2 regions of the Devosia yakushimensis genome follow, and region 1 is predicted to be linked to the other one. Evidence: riboswitches for the same ligand, from Rfam matches in the RefSeq annotation. Region 1 holds a riboswitch; the other holds the start of a gene.
The links. Region 1 has a riboswitch for thiamine pyrophosphate ahead of thiB (thiamine ABC transporter substrate binding subunit). Riboswitches for the same ligand answer to the same signal wherever they lie in the genome.

Region 1 (7,086 bases):
CCATGGCGAGGGTGATGGCCAGCAGCAGCGTCAGCAACGCCGAACTGGTGCCGATGACGAGGCTGGAAAGCGCCGCCCACCAGAAAGCCGGCTGCGCCAAGAGGCGCCCGAAGCCGCCCACTACGCCATCGAACAGGACCGAAGCCAGGGGCAGGATGAAGGCTATGGTGCAAAGGATGAGGATGATGGTTTGCACTATCCGCGCGCCAATGCCATCGCGCCAGCTCGGGGCTGTGGAAGGCCCCAGGCTCGTGGGAATGGGCGCCAGGGCCGAGGCGATCAGGATGACAATGGAGCAGACCCCGATCTGCGTCAGCGCCAGCAGCACGGCGGCGCGCAGGTCGAAATCCTGCCGCACGGCGGCATAGATGGCCACTTCCAGTGTCTGGTTGGCGGGCCCGCCGCCAAGCAGCAGCACAATGGGGAAGCTGGTAAAGGCGAGGAGGAAGATGATGGCGCCCAGGCCCGGCAGCGTGCCGCGCAGGGCCGGCCAATCGATGATGGTAAAGCGCTGCCAGGCGGAAAGGGCCAGGGATTGCCCGGTCTTGAGGCGAGGCCGGGGGATGGCGTCGAGCCGGGCCAGCATGATGCGGGCGGCAAAGGCGCCGTCGAGAATGACATGGGCAAAGAGAATGCCGGAAAGCCCGAAGGCGGGATTGCCGATGGCGGTGCCGAACAGGGCCTCGCTCGCCTGGTTGATCCAGCCATTGCGTCCCCAGATGGAGAGCAGGCCAAAGGCCACCACCATGCCGGGGGTGACGATGGCCGAGGCGAAAAGGCCGACAACCAGATCGCGCCCGGGAAAACGCAGCCGGTTGAGCGCCCAGGCGAGCGCCATGCCCACGGCCAGCGAGAGTATCGTGGTGAGGCCAGCCTGGATCGAGGTCATCCGCAGCAGATGAGGGATATCCACCCGTCCCGGGCCGCTGGCCTGATCGGTGGCCGCGCTGAAAATCGACCACAAGACGAGGGCGATCAGCACGGCAATCGCGAAAGCCAGGGCGGAAGCGGCGGCGATACGCAGCGGGCGGTGGGGCAGGGCGGTCATGGATGCTTCCATGGGCACAGATCGCCCCCACCCCTGACGCTGAGCACGCATGCCTGCGAGCCACGATCTGCACCCTCCCCGCCTCCCCCATCAAGGGGGAGGTGCCGTTCTGTGGTTGTGACCATCCCGGTGGTCCCTACTGAATCGCCTTCAGCATCTCGTCGATCCAGGCAGGTGTATTCGCCTCGATCTCGGCGTCGGGCAGGGTCAGGGTCTTTTCCGGCTGGGGCAGCGCGCCAAAGGCGGGGTTCAGTTCATAGCCAAGGTCGATGACCGGGAACATCCAATTGGTGGTGGGGATGATCTTCTGGGCGTCGGCCGATGTCAGGTAATCGAGGAACTGGAAGGCGAGTTCCTGGTGCTTGGAGGATTTGAGCACGCCAGCCACTTCGGTCTGGGCGAAATGGCCCTCCTCGAACAGGGCTGCCTTGATCGTATCGTCGTCTTCCTCGACGATGTGATAGGCTGGCGAGGTGGTGTAGGAGAGCGCCATATCGGCCTCACCCTCAAGGAAGAGATTGTAGCTTTCGCTCCATTCGCGCGTGACGGTCAGGATATGGGGCTTGAGCCCGGCCCAGATTTCGGGCGCGCGGTCGCCATAGGCAGCCTTGATCCAGAGCACGAGGCCCAGGCCGGGCGTTGCCGAACGCGGGTCCTGGATGACGATCTTGAAATCGTCGGGCAGGGCGATCAGCTCTTCGAACGACTTTGGCGGATTGGCCACCTTGTCGCTGTCATAGACAAAGGCGAAATGGGCGTAATCGAAGGGCACGAAGCTCTTGTCGGTCCAGCCGGTGGGCAGGGTCAGGTTGTCGAAATAGAAATTGTGCTCGGCAAACAGCCCGGTGTCGCGCGCTTCCCCGGCAATGGCGGTATCGAGCCCGACGATCAGATCGGCCTCGGTCGTGGCGCCTTCGAGCTGCACACGGCGCAGCGTGCCGATGGAGGAATCCGCGGCGATGAAATCGACCGTGCAGTTGCAAATGGCTTCAAAGCCGGCCTTGAGCTGGGGGCCGGGGCCCCAATCGGCGGCAAAACCATCATAGGTATAGATTTTGAGCGCCGGCACATCCTGGGCGAAGGCGGGCGTGGCGAAGAGTCCGGCAAGGACCGCAAGCGCCAGAGAGGTGGATTTGACCATTGGGTCATTCCCTTCATCGGTTCAAGCGATCATGTGTGAAGGGATAGGTGTCAATGGTGGAGCGTGGCGAGACGCCCTTGCCATCTCGAACTTCCTCCGCCAGCATGACCTGGTTCAGGTTCAATGGGTAATTCTCAGCTCCGGAAACCCGGAACACCCCAGCGAGACGCCTGAGACTTAGTGCGAGAATTGTGACAGTGCAAGAGACTTCCGTGAGCGGCGCGGATGGGCTGCCCATCGTGTTTGAAGGCCCATTGGCCATTGTGGGCGGCGGGGTGGTGGACCCGGCTCTGCTGGTCGAGTTGGACCGGCGGGGCGTCGCCCTGGTGGGCGCCGATGGCGGGGGCGATGCAATCGGGGATGCGGGCCTGGTGCCCGCCGCGATCATCGGCGATCTTGATTCCCTCTCCAACCGGACCGGTTGGGAGCAACGGACCAGGGTCGTCCACCTTGCCGAGCAGGAAACCACCGACTTCGAGAAAGCCCTCTATTCGACCGCAGCGCCGCTGACATTGGCGCTGGGCATGACCGGCAAGCGGCTCGATCACACATTGTCAGCGCTGAATGCCATGCAGAAATTTGCGCTGCGGCGGCATCTGCTGCTGGTGGATGAGGTCGACGTGGCGCTGGCCGTAATTGGCCCGTTCAGCTTCGAAGCCGCCAAGGGCGAGCGGGTGTCGATCTATCCCCTGGCGGAAGTGAGCTTTGCCCGCTCCGAGCGACTGCTCTATCCGCTGGATGGATTGACGCTGGCGCCGGGCGGACGGCTCGGTACGTCCAATGAGGGGCTCGGGGGGCGGGTCGAGATTGTTCCGGCCGACGACACGCCCTGGCTGCTCATCCTCGACAAGTCGCATCTGCCGGCGCTCATCGACCTGCTCCTCGCCCCTGCGTGACGCCTTTCTGAATGGCCCGTTCAAGGCCGTTTCAGCCGGTGCGGCTCACATCGGGAGCCGCCGGAATAACCGGCGATCAGAGAGGAGTTTTCCGAAAATGTCGATCAGCAGATCCATAGCCGTTGCCCTCGTGCTTGCCACCGGGCTTGCGGCCGGCGCCGCGCAGGCCAATGACATTGCCATTGGCACCGGCCTGTCCGAACTGGCCATTATCATCGTTGGCGGCAAGGGTGGGGATGTCAGCCTCAACCCGCAGCCTTTGCCGCCGGGCATTGTCAATCCCTGGGTCCGGCAGGGGCTCAATCCCCAGCCATTGCCGCCGGGCAGGGGTCCGGCGACCGCGGTTCGCCCCGGCTTCTGGCAGGGCAGCAATCCGGACGAGCTTGTGCCGGGCCGGATGTATTAGGCGCTGCTGGGGGGGTCGGGATACCCCCTCCTAACCTCCCCCTGATAGGGGGAGGGATATCTCCACTCTTGGAACTGGATCGAGTTCTAACCACTGAACGGTCCCTCCCCCTATCAGGGGGAGGCTAGGAGGGGGTATCCACTTGCCAAGACCTTTGGCTGATCCGGGAGGGTATCCCGGTGGATAATTCGCCTTTGCCCGCCTATGCTGGGGCGGACCTCAGGGAGATGGCATGACAAATCGCCGGCATATATTGACGGGTTTGGCCGGGCTCTCACTCGGCCTTTCAGTCCGGCAGGAGGCCTGGGCCATGAGCAGTTTCACTCAGCAGGTCGCCGCCTCGCTGCCCCAAGGCGTCACCTTGCCCGAGGCCTTCGTTACGACCATGGACTGGATGGCGGCCAATGACTTTGTGCGTGATGGACCAATTGCCTATCTCTCGCCCGCCAGCGCTCAACTCATGAGCGAAACCGGCTTCAAGCCTGTGGATGCCGGCCATGTTGCCGCGTGGCTGGGCACTGAAGACCCCAGCTACGTGGATCGGTTGGCACCCATCATTCCGACCGGCGGCGAGGGCTCGTATGCGGCGTTGTGGCGGCGCGACGATGGTGGCCTCAGCATCGTGCATATGGGGTCGGGTTCGGGCTCAACCATGACATGCGTTTTGGCTGATGACCCTGTCGACATGCTGCGGCTGATGGCGATCGGCTATTCCGAGCTGTGCTGGCCGGAGACCCTTGCCATAACGCCGGAACAGGAACATTCCGATCTTGTCATGATCCTGGGGGCAGACAATGTGCTGCCCTATAGCCCACCGCAGGAATTCCGCCGGTTCATCACTAAAACCTTCAATGTCACCATCCCCGAACGGGGGTCGGAAATCGTTGGGAATGTTGCGCTGATGGAATCGGAAACCTCCGATGATCCATTCTGGCGGTGGATGCAGACCGTGCCGCGCTAACAAAAAAGGCGGGCACCGGGCCCGCCTTTTCCAAATTGTCTCAACCGCTTAGGCCGCGCTGCGGGCAGCTTCCTTGACCGCGTCCTGCACCTTTTCAAAGGCGCGGACCTCGATCTGGCGGATGCGTTCGCGGCTGACGTCATATTGCTGGGCCAGCTCTTCGAGCGTCGCCGGGTTTTCCTGCAGCCGGCGGGCGTTGAAGATGGCGCGTTCGCGCTCGTTGAGCACGTCCATGGCATTGGTCAGAAGACCCATGCGCTCGGTATACTCCTCGCTTTCGCCCAAAGCCGTTTCCTGGCTCGGGGTGTCGTCGACCAGCCAATCTTGCCATTCCGAGGAACCTTCGTCGGCCCGCATCGGCGAGTTCAGCGAAGCGTCGCCCGACAGGCGCGCATTCATCGACACCACATCGTCTTCGGTGACGTTGAGCGTGGTGGCGATCTGCTTGATCTGGTCAGGATGCAGGCTCCCATCGTCGAGCGCGGCGATCTGGCCCTTCACCTTACGCAGGTTGAAGAACAGGCGCTTTTGCGCGGCAGTGGTGCCGATCTTGACCAGGCTCCAGGAGCGCAGGACATATTCCTGAATGGCGGCGCGGATCCACCACATGGCATAGGTGGCCAGCCGGAAGCCCTTTTCCGGCTCGAAGCGCTTGACCGCATGCATCAGGCCCACATTGCCTTCCGAGATAACCTCGGAAATGGGCAGGCCATAACCGCGATAGCCCATGGCGATCTTGGCAACGAGACGCAGGTGAGAGGTAATGAGCTTTTGGGCAGCGCCGGGATCGGCATGCTCTTTATAGCGCTTGGCGAGCATATATTCTTCATCCGGTTCCAACATGGGGAACTTGCGGATTTCCTGAAGATAGCGGCTCAGCCCGCCTTCGCTTGAAAGGACCGGCAGATTTGTCTGGGCCATGAATGCACCCCTTTCTGATATCCCCCATGCTAGTGGCGCCGGATTGCCGCTACATTGCGTAAAAGCCGAATGTAGTGACGCCCGTTCAACGCTTGGCGCGGGCGGATCAGTCCCCCGGAAATATCCATTTCGGCATATTCGCGGAACTTAGAGCATATATAGGTAGCGGCTTCGCGAATGTAAGGGCGCGAAGTGTCCGTGAAACGTTACAAATTCGCAATGGTTGCTGGGCCTTGGGCGGCGGGGCAGTAGCGTTTCCGTGAACCATTCTAGCGCAGGGACGATGGGTTTTCCAGTGTCCAGCGGGCCGGCACCTGTTACCGCGCAAAAGCCTTGTTATAGGGCTCCAAGGCCTCTTCCAGCGCTTCGAGATCGGGCGGCAGCGGGGCTTCGAAGAACATTTCCTCGCCGGTCGTGGGGTGTTCGAACCCCAGTTCGGCCGCGTGCAGCGCCTGCCGGCCCAGTGCCTGGATGGGGGCGGCGACTTCGGGCGGCAGCCGGTTGATCTTGGTGGCATAGCCCGAGGCATAGACGGCGTCGGCCACCAGGGGATGGCTGATATAGGCCATATGCACGCGAATCTGGTGGGTGCGGCCGGTTTCGAGATGGCATTGCACCCGGGTAATATCCCAGCCCACGTCGCCAAAGCGCGCTTCGACGAAATAATGAGTGATCGCCTCGCGCCCATCCTTGCGCACGGCCTGTTTCAGCCGGTTATTGGCGTCGCGCCCCAGGGGCGCCTCGATCGTGCCCTTGGCGGTTTCGGTCGAGCCCCAGACAAAGGCGATATAGGCCCGGTGCAGCGGGCCGGTGCGGCCATGATCGGCGAATTGCTCGGACAGATGCTTGTGCGCAAGCTCGGTCTTGGCCGCGACCATGACGCCGGAGGTGTCGCGATCGAGGCGATGGACGATCCCCGGACGGCGCACGCCGCCAATGCCCTGCAGACTTGCCCCGCAATGATAGATCAGCGCGTTGACGAGCGTGCCCGAGGGGCTGCCGGGCGCGGGATGGACCACCATGCCTACGGGCTTGTTGATGACGATGAGCTGATCGTCCTCGTAGAGGATGTCGAGCGGGATGTTTTCCGGCTGCGGCTCGGGATCTTCGGGGGGCGGGGCGAGAAGGGTGATTGTCTCGCCCGCGCTGACGCGGTACTTGGGCTCACTGACAATAGTTCCCTCGATGCTGACCGCACCGGCCAGGATCAGGTCCTTGAGGCGGTTGCGGCTCAGCACATCATGGGCTTTGGCCAGGACGGCATCGAGCCTTCCGCCGGCCAGGGCCTCATCGACCACGATCTCGACTGCCTCGCCCTCGAATTCTTCTTCGGTATTTTCGGCCATGAGCAATCCTAACGAGTCCGGGCCAGACGGCCCCTATGTAAACGAGCCATTGTCGCCCGAGGCGCAGGCTGCGCTCGCCAAGGCGCGCCGCTCGTTCCGGTTTTCAATCAGCATTCTGTTGCTCGGCTTTATGGCGATTGCCCTGGCGCTTGTCTATCGCGTGATGCGCGATGCGCCGCCACCAGCCGTGGCCGAAACCGTCGCCATCCCGGCCGGGGCAGCGATTGTCTCGGCCGTGGTGGCCGATGGGGCGATCAATGTGACCTATACGATCGATGGCGTCACGACGCTGGGCCTGTTCGATCAGGCCACGGGAGAATTGACGCGCAGCGTGGTGATCGGGGCGGAGTAGGTTGCGTCTGCGGGT
Region 2 (7,086 bases), 2.3 Mb from region 1:
AAGGCCCCAGAATGGAGACGAACTCGCCCGCCCGCACCGATAGCGAAATATCGGCCAGCACATCGAGCTTGCCAAAGCTCCGGCGCACCTGGCTTAACTGCAGCCGGACGCCCCTCATGGCTTGCGCTCCGCGGCCAGCCGTTCCCAGGGCATGGCCAGCCGCTGGATCAACACGGTCGTGCCAAACAACACCAGCGTCAGCGTCGCACTGACCAACACGGCCGCCAGCACCAGATCGGGGCGGAAATTGTTCTTGGCATTGAGGATATAGATGCCCAAGCCTTTGGCCGCTCCGGCATATTCGGCAAAGATCGCACCCACCACCGCATAGGTGATGGAGATGCGCAGCCCGGCGAAGAAATAGGGCAGGGAGGAGGGCAGCCGCGCCAAGAGGAAGATGCGGAGCGGCGACGCCCCCATCGAGGCCAGCAGCGCCTCGATATCCTCGTCTGTCGCCGCGTAGCCCTGCACCAGCGCCACCAGCATCGGAAAAAAGGTGACCAGCGCTACCAGCATGATCTTGGGCGTGAGGCCAAACCCGAACCACAGCACGATCAGCGGCGCGATGGCCACGAGCGGCAGCGTCTGGCTGATGATGAACACTGGAAACAGCGCCCGCCGCAGCGGCTTGAAAAAGTCGATCAACACCGAGAAGAAGAATGCCGCCGCCAGCGAACAGGCAAAGCCCAATAGGGTTGCGCTGATGGTCGGCAGTGTATTCTCGAACAGTGCCGGCCAATTCTGCACCGCCTGCACGACAACCCGTGACGGCGCTGGCAAGGTCGTCGGCGAGATGCCGGAAAACCGGGCATAAACTTCCCAGGCGAGGATCAGCCCTCCGACGGATAGCAAGGCCGGCCCGATTTTGCCGAGGGTGGACGCGAAGACGCGTGATGACTGTGTGGACATGGAGGGATTCCGGGAGGTTTCTCGGCGCCCCAGTAGACCTCATCCTGAGCTTGTCGAAGGACGAGGTCGTGGCACCATCTCGGGCACGACCTCGTGGTTCGACAAGCTCACCATGAGGTCTACTGCGCGTGAGCTAGCGAACCGTCGGGCTATTCGCCGATACAGTCAGGTCGATGGTGACGTGCCCCTCGGGCGGGCCGAACCGGCAGAGCGCCGCCTGCACCGTGGCGAATACCGCTCCGGCGTCGCCGCCCAGCTTGGTGCAGAAATTCTTGGCGCGATCGAAGGTGCCGGACTGCCTGAGGAAGTCGATACAGCCGTAAATTTCGTCCATGTGATCGTTTGTATCCATCACATAGAGCGAGAATTGCGCCGCGCTAGCCATATCGGTCACCGGCGCCGACTGCACGGCCTGCAGCGCCATTTGCTTGCGCTGCTCCAGCGGCAGGACAGGCCCGCCATATTCGGTGGTGTAGCAGACGGCGTCATCGGGTTCGCCCGGGCAACCGCGCGAAATCGTGGCATGCAGCACGCAGTGCTTGCCGCTTTTCGCCGCCGCGACGAACAGGTCGCGCATGGCCGGAAACAGCACTTCGGGTGCACCGACCAAAAGGGTGGAGATATCGTCAGTCTCCACCTGCAGCCGGTCGCGATAGGGATCGAGCGCGCTCAACGCGCCAACAATGACACCGACGAAATCGTCGGTCATAGGATAAATGGAAATCTGTGCGCCAGAATACATGTGCCCGCCTCGCTCCGCTGGTATTACCCAGATCAGCTACTAGGGTTTGCAGGCTTGCCGCCCGCGTCTCAGCCCCGGCTATACGGAGCACCCCTGTGGATGGGCGCAATCAATCAGCTTGCGATGCCAATGGCAAGCGTCTTGTGCAGAACTTTTCCTCTACCCGATAAAGTGCCGCAATAGCCCCGCCGCGGCGACGCCGATGATCACTGTGGGCAGCATGGAGAGCCGCGTCGCGGCCACCAGCGTAATGGCGATGGCGATCAGGTCGGCCGGATTATTGGCGACAAAGCTGGGCGCAATCACCGAGATCAGCACGCAGCCCGGCGCCGCCTCCATGACGGCGGTGGCGCGTGGGCTCAGCGTGCGATTGCGCAACACCAGATAGCCACCGATTCTGGTGCAATAGGTCGCGGCCGCCATCAGCACGATGGTCAGGACGGTCAACGGATCGATCATGCCTCGTCTCCCGTCAGCACATAGGCCGCGATCAGCCCGGACAGGGCGCCGGCTGCCACATACCAGGCCCCCGGCACGAACAGATAGGTGAGGGCGGCGACCACCAGGCTCACTAGCCAGGGCCGTGCCGCGGCAAAGCCCTTCCACATGCCCCGCATCAACACCAGGAACACGGCGGGAAACGCCATGTCGAACCCATAGGCCTCGACATCGCCCATGATCGGTCCAAGGGCCGCGCCCAGCGTGGTGAAGGCCACCCAGGCCACATAGAACACCAGAGCCGTACCCAGATAATAGGGCAGGCTGAATGCCGGATGCAGGCCCCGCTTAGCACGGGCCTTGGCATCCGCAATGCCCAGCGCCCAGCTTTCATCGGTCATGGCGAACAGCGCGGGCAGCGCCTTGCGCTTGGGCAGATGCCGCAGATAGGGCGCGATGGCCGCTCCCATCAGCAGATGCCGGCTATTGACCAGGAAGGTGATGGCGACGATCAGCGCGATGTGGGGCGGGGAGGTCCAGAGCTGGATGGCGGCGAATTCCGATCCGCCGGCAAAGTTGAGCCCCGTCATCAGAGGCAGCTCGATAACACTGAGCCCCTTTTGCGATGCCTGCGCACCCAGCACCAGCGCATAGGGAATGATCCCCAGCAGCACGGGAACGCAGCTCTTCATCCCGCGCACCAGTTCCGAACCCAACGGCGATTGCTCGCCGCTCGCCTCGCCTTCCATGGCAGTCATGTCATTATCCATCACTTCGCAATCGCGTTCTTCTATTCCAGTTTTGGCGCAATCGGGTTGCGAAGAGAGCGCAGTTTTCTCAATTCATGGCGCATGGTACCGTAAAAATCCAATTTCGTGGAATCCAATGCCATGCAACTCGATGACATCGACCGCAAGATACTGCGCGCCCTGCAGCGCGATGGCCGTATGCAGAATATCGAACTGGCCAAGGAAGTAGGTCTATCACCCTCGCCCTGCCTGCGCCGTGTGCGGCTTCTGGAACAGGCCGGCATCATTGACCGATATGTGGCCGTGCTCAACCCCGCCAAGATCGGCAAGCGCCTGACGCTCTTCGCCCGCGTCTGGCTCAAGGCACAGGACGAGGAAACGATCGAGCATTTCGTCGAGGAGGTGCTAAAGCTCCCCCAGGTGCTCGAATGCTATCTGATGCTGGGCGATTGCGACGTGCTGGTGCGCATCGTCGCCGAAGACATTGACGACTATCGCCGCTTCCAGTCCGAACATCTGAGCCGCATCAGGGGCCTGCAAAACGTCAAGACCGATGTACCCAGCCAGGTGGTCAAGCAGACGTCGGAACTGCCGGTTTAGGTGAGGGGCAGGGCCTGCCGGTTCTTGCACGCAGCAAGTTTCCCCCACCCACGGCGTCATTCCCGCGCAGGCGGGAATCCACTCTTCAAACTGTGACGAAGAGAAAGAATGGATTCCCGCCTGCGCGGGAATGACGTTGTGGATGACCACAAAAACGAAAAAACCGAAGCCGAAGCCCCGGTTCTTCCATGTCGTGCCGATGGAGGTCAGTGCACGATGAGCGGCCGCGGTGCATCGCGGCCGTTTGGCTTAGAAGCGGTAGTTCACGCCGAGCGTAACGGCATGATTGGTCAGATCGTCGGTGCGGGCGATGCCGGCAACCGTGCTGTCCACGTCGAAATAGCGGGTCTGCAGATATTCGGCGCGCACGCTGAAATTATTGCCCAGGTTCTGTTCGACACCGGCGCCGAAGACCACGCCACCATAGGTGTCGGTGCCCGACGTGGTGGTGCCGCTCGGCTCCAGTTCGGCCAGCGAAGCACCGGCCGTGCCGTAGATCAGGGTATCGCCCAGCGCCACGCCGGCGCGGCCCTTGGCGGCCAGCGACCAGTTCTGCGTCAGCCCGGCATCGGGGGTGAGTTCGTAGCGCAGTTCATCACTGAGCGTACCCGAGACTTCGGCGCCCACCACGAACTGGCCGAACTGCTGCAGGTAGCCGGCCTGCACGCCGCCCGAGAACGACGTGTTGTCGAAGTCGTCGGCGCTCATCATGCCGCCATGCGCACCGGCATAAAAGCCGCTCCAGTTGTCGGTGGCTACGGCCAGCCCGGCATCGGAATAGGAAATCGCGGCGGGGGCGGGCGTATAGAGGTCGGCGGCCTGTGCGGCGGAAACCGAAGCGACGGCGACGGTGCCCGTCAGCAGGGCGGCGAGGGTGTAGCGAAGGGACACTTGGTCATACTCCTGAAAACAACGCATTGCGGCCATTCTTGGCGGCCTCGGCATGAGGCGGCTCGACCGCTTTGCCTGAAGCGAGAATGTGCCCCCAAGCTTGCGTGGGCCTTACAGGGCTGGAACCGGTTCCGATTTTTTTGCCGCCTGTCGTAAAACCGGCAGGGAGATGATGATGCAGGCCCCGCCCGAGGGCGCATCGGCAATGGTGATATGCCCGTGATGCCGCCGCACAATGGCCTCCACCAGATTGAGGCCGAGCCCCGCGCCATGTGCCGCTGGCTTGACGCGATAGAAGGGCTCGAACACCCGGTCGCGCTCGCTGATGGGAATGCCCGGACCATCGTCGCTGACCGAGATCGTGCCGTCGCGGCCCACATCGACGGTGATTTCACCCTTCTTGCCGCCATAGGCTATGGCGTTCTGGATGACATTGGTCAGCGCCCGGCTGAGGCTGCTGCTGTCGCCATCGACCATCACCGGGTCATCGGGCGCGTTCAGCGACAATTCGTAGCCCGCTGCGATGGCCAGCGGCGCGAGGTCTCCCACCACATTGCCTGCCATGTCGCCAAGCTCGAGCGGCTCGAAATGGCTGTCGCCCAGATCCATCCGCTGCAGGTCGAGCAATTGTCCGGCAAGACTCGCCAGACGCGCGGCGTCCACCAGCAATTGCGCCTGTTCGGGGAAGGGCTCGGCCATCTCGATCCGGGTTTGCAGAATGGCGATGGGTGTGCGCAACTCATGAGCAGAGTCGGCCAGGAAGCGTTCACGCTTAGCGTAGGAATCGTCGAGCCGCGCCAGCCCGTCATTGACCGCCTTGACCAGGGGCTGCACCTCGTCGGGCAGTCCATCGGTGGAAAGCCGCGTGCCGCGCGCATTGATGTCGATCAACTTGGCCTGGTCCGCCACGGCGCTGAGGCCGCGCATTTCCCGCCGCACGATCCTGGGAATGGTGATGGCGCTGGCCAGCCCCAGAACGAAGACAATAGCGAGCGCCAGGATGCCCGAAACGCGCTTGATAATGCCGGCCACGCCCACAGTGGGGCCGCCGCCGGTCATCACGCGGACTGTGCCGACCGGAGATTGCTCGGTACGCACCAGCAGCGAGCCATAGCTGGGGTCGGTGGTTCGCACTTCCACCGATTCCAGCAGCCAGAGTTCGTCTTCGATCTGCCGGTACATCGGGGGCACTTCGCCCAGGGTGGCCGAGGCACCCGACTGGTTGCGCACGTAAAGCCACATACTGGGATAGTCGCGGCGCACCGCCTCGAGTTCGGGCGTCGCGACAAAATTGATCTGCTTGTCCTCCACATCCACCAGGCTATGGGCAAAAACCATCGTCGCCCTCGGGTCGAGCGGCTGGGCGTCGCCCAGGAAATCGACGACCGGCGCCACGACCGTGGGGAAGACCCCCAGACCGAAAAACAGTGCGAGGGTGATCAGCTGCACGCGGATCATGCGGCGTGTCAGCTTGCGGGCGAGGGAAGTGCGGGTGGGTTTCACGTCAGTTTCAGCAGATAGCCGACCCCGCGCACGGGGTGGATGATGACCGAGGCACCCGCATCCGCAAGCTTGCGGCGCAGGCGCGAGATATGGGCTTCGAGCGAATTGGACTGGATTTCGTCATCCGAGCCATAGACTTCTTCTTCGAGCAGATTACGGCGTACCGTACGCCCGGCGCGGCGCATCAGGCTTTCGAGCACCAGATATTCACGCCGCGGCAGGTCCAGCCGCTCGCCATGCACAAAGACTTCGCCCTGGTTGAGGTCGAAAGCCAGATTGCCCAGGCTCAGCGGCTTTGATGCCACCTGGCTGGGCCGCCGCAAAATGGCGCGCAGCCGCGCCACCAATTCGCTGACCACGAAGGGCTTGGGCAGATAGTCGTCCGCCCCGAGGTTGAGGCCTTCCACCCGGTCGTCGGCCGAGCCGCGGGCGGAAAGCACGACGATGGGCACATTAGGGCGCTTCTTGCGCAGGAAGGCGATCAGCGAGGCGCCGTCGCCATCGCCCAATTGCCGGTCCAGGATCACCAGGTCATGCGCCACCATTTCAATGGCTTCGCGAGCAATTTCAATCGAAGGGGCATGATCGGTGACAAAATCATGCTTCTCGAGCGCGCTGCGCAGTAGAGCCGCCATATCGGGCTCATCTTCCACCAGCAATATTCGCATGCAGACTAGCCTCCTGGCTCCTGTGACAGTCGATTGTCCGCGATAACCCTTGCCGCAACCTTGCGGTCCCAGCCCTGCACTATTTGCAGGCCAATCCTGCATTTCATGCTTCCGCTATCAGCGCAATGTTGACGCAATCTTGTCGGGTGACAAGCGGCACGTTGCTGTGGCTTGCCGTCGGCGTCGTGCCGGAAAATGGTTCTGCGTGGGCGGGCCCAGCGACACCCAGTTTTCCCCTTAATCAGGCCGGAGCAGTGCCGTGAACGTCCATGTGGAACGCCCCGACAATAGTATCAAACCCGAATGGGCGCTGACCCGGCGCGAGCGCAAGCGTCAGGCGCTGATCGATGCCGGTCTTGCCCCCCGCAAGTTTCCCTGGTTCTGGGCGCTGGCCATTGTCATCGTCGGCGCTGGCGCGGCCTATATATTGGTGCCGCAGCTGACCGCGACGGAAGCCTCGACCCCGGCCCCGGTCGTTGCCGCGCCCGACCCGGTCAAGCTGGTCCTCAGCGCCGATGTCACGACGCTGGCCCCCCAGACCATTACCGAAACGCTCAAGGCCACCGGCTCGCTCGCGCCACGCCGC

Region 2: it holds a riboswitch for thiamine pyrophosphate, as region 1 does, so the genes downstream of both, QQL79_RS11875 (YkoF family thiamine/hydroxymethylpyrimidine-binding protein) here and thiB (thiamine ABC transporter substrate binding subunit) in region 1, are expected to answer to the same signal.

What each region holds. Positions count from the first base shown of each region.
Region 1 covers NZ_BSNG01000001.1:157,983-165,068, forward strand. Annotated here, with positions in the region: gene QQL79_RS00735 (ABC transporter permease family protein) at 1-1,048, opposite strand, end outside; gene thiB (thiamine ABC transporter substrate binding subunit) at 1,185-2,189, opposite strand; TPP riboswitch at 2,264-2,360, opposite strand; gene QQL79_RS00745 (thiamine diphosphokinase) at 2,402-3,085, shown strand; gene QQL79_RS00750 (hypothetical protein) at 3,183-3,491, shown strand; gene QQL79_RS00755 (hypothetical protein) at 3,802-4,452, shown strand; gene rpoH (RNA polymerase sigma factor RpoH) at 4,501-5,373, opposite strand; gene QQL79_RS00765 (RluA family pseudouridine synthase) at 5,691-6,719, opposite strand; gene QQL79_RS00770 (DUF6476 family protein) at 6,718-7,071, shown strand.
Region 2 covers NZ_BSNG01000001.1:2,438,615-2,445,700, reverse strand. Annotated here, with positions in the region: gene QQL79_RS11885 (ABC transporter ATP-binding protein) at 1-118, opposite strand, end outside; gene QQL79_RS11880 (ABC transporter permease) at 115-909, opposite strand; gene QQL79_RS11875 (YkoF family thiamine/hydroxymethylpyrimidine-binding protein) at 1,043-1,651, opposite strand; TPP riboswitch at 1,643-1,756, opposite strand; gene QQL79_RS11870 (AzlD family protein) at 1,811-2,110, opposite strand; gene QQL79_RS11865 (AzlC family ABC transporter permease) at 2,107-2,847, opposite strand; gene QQL79_RS11860 (Lrp/AsnC family transcriptional regulator) at 2,980-3,438, shown strand; gene QQL79_RS11855 (outer membrane protein) at 3,688-4,329, opposite strand; gene QQL79_RS11850 (sensor histidine kinase) at 4,441-5,832, opposite strand; gene QQL79_RS11845 (response regulator transcription factor) at 5,829-6,500, opposite strand; gene QQL79_RS11840 (efflux RND transporter periplasmic adaptor subunit) at 6,760-7,086, shown strand, end outside.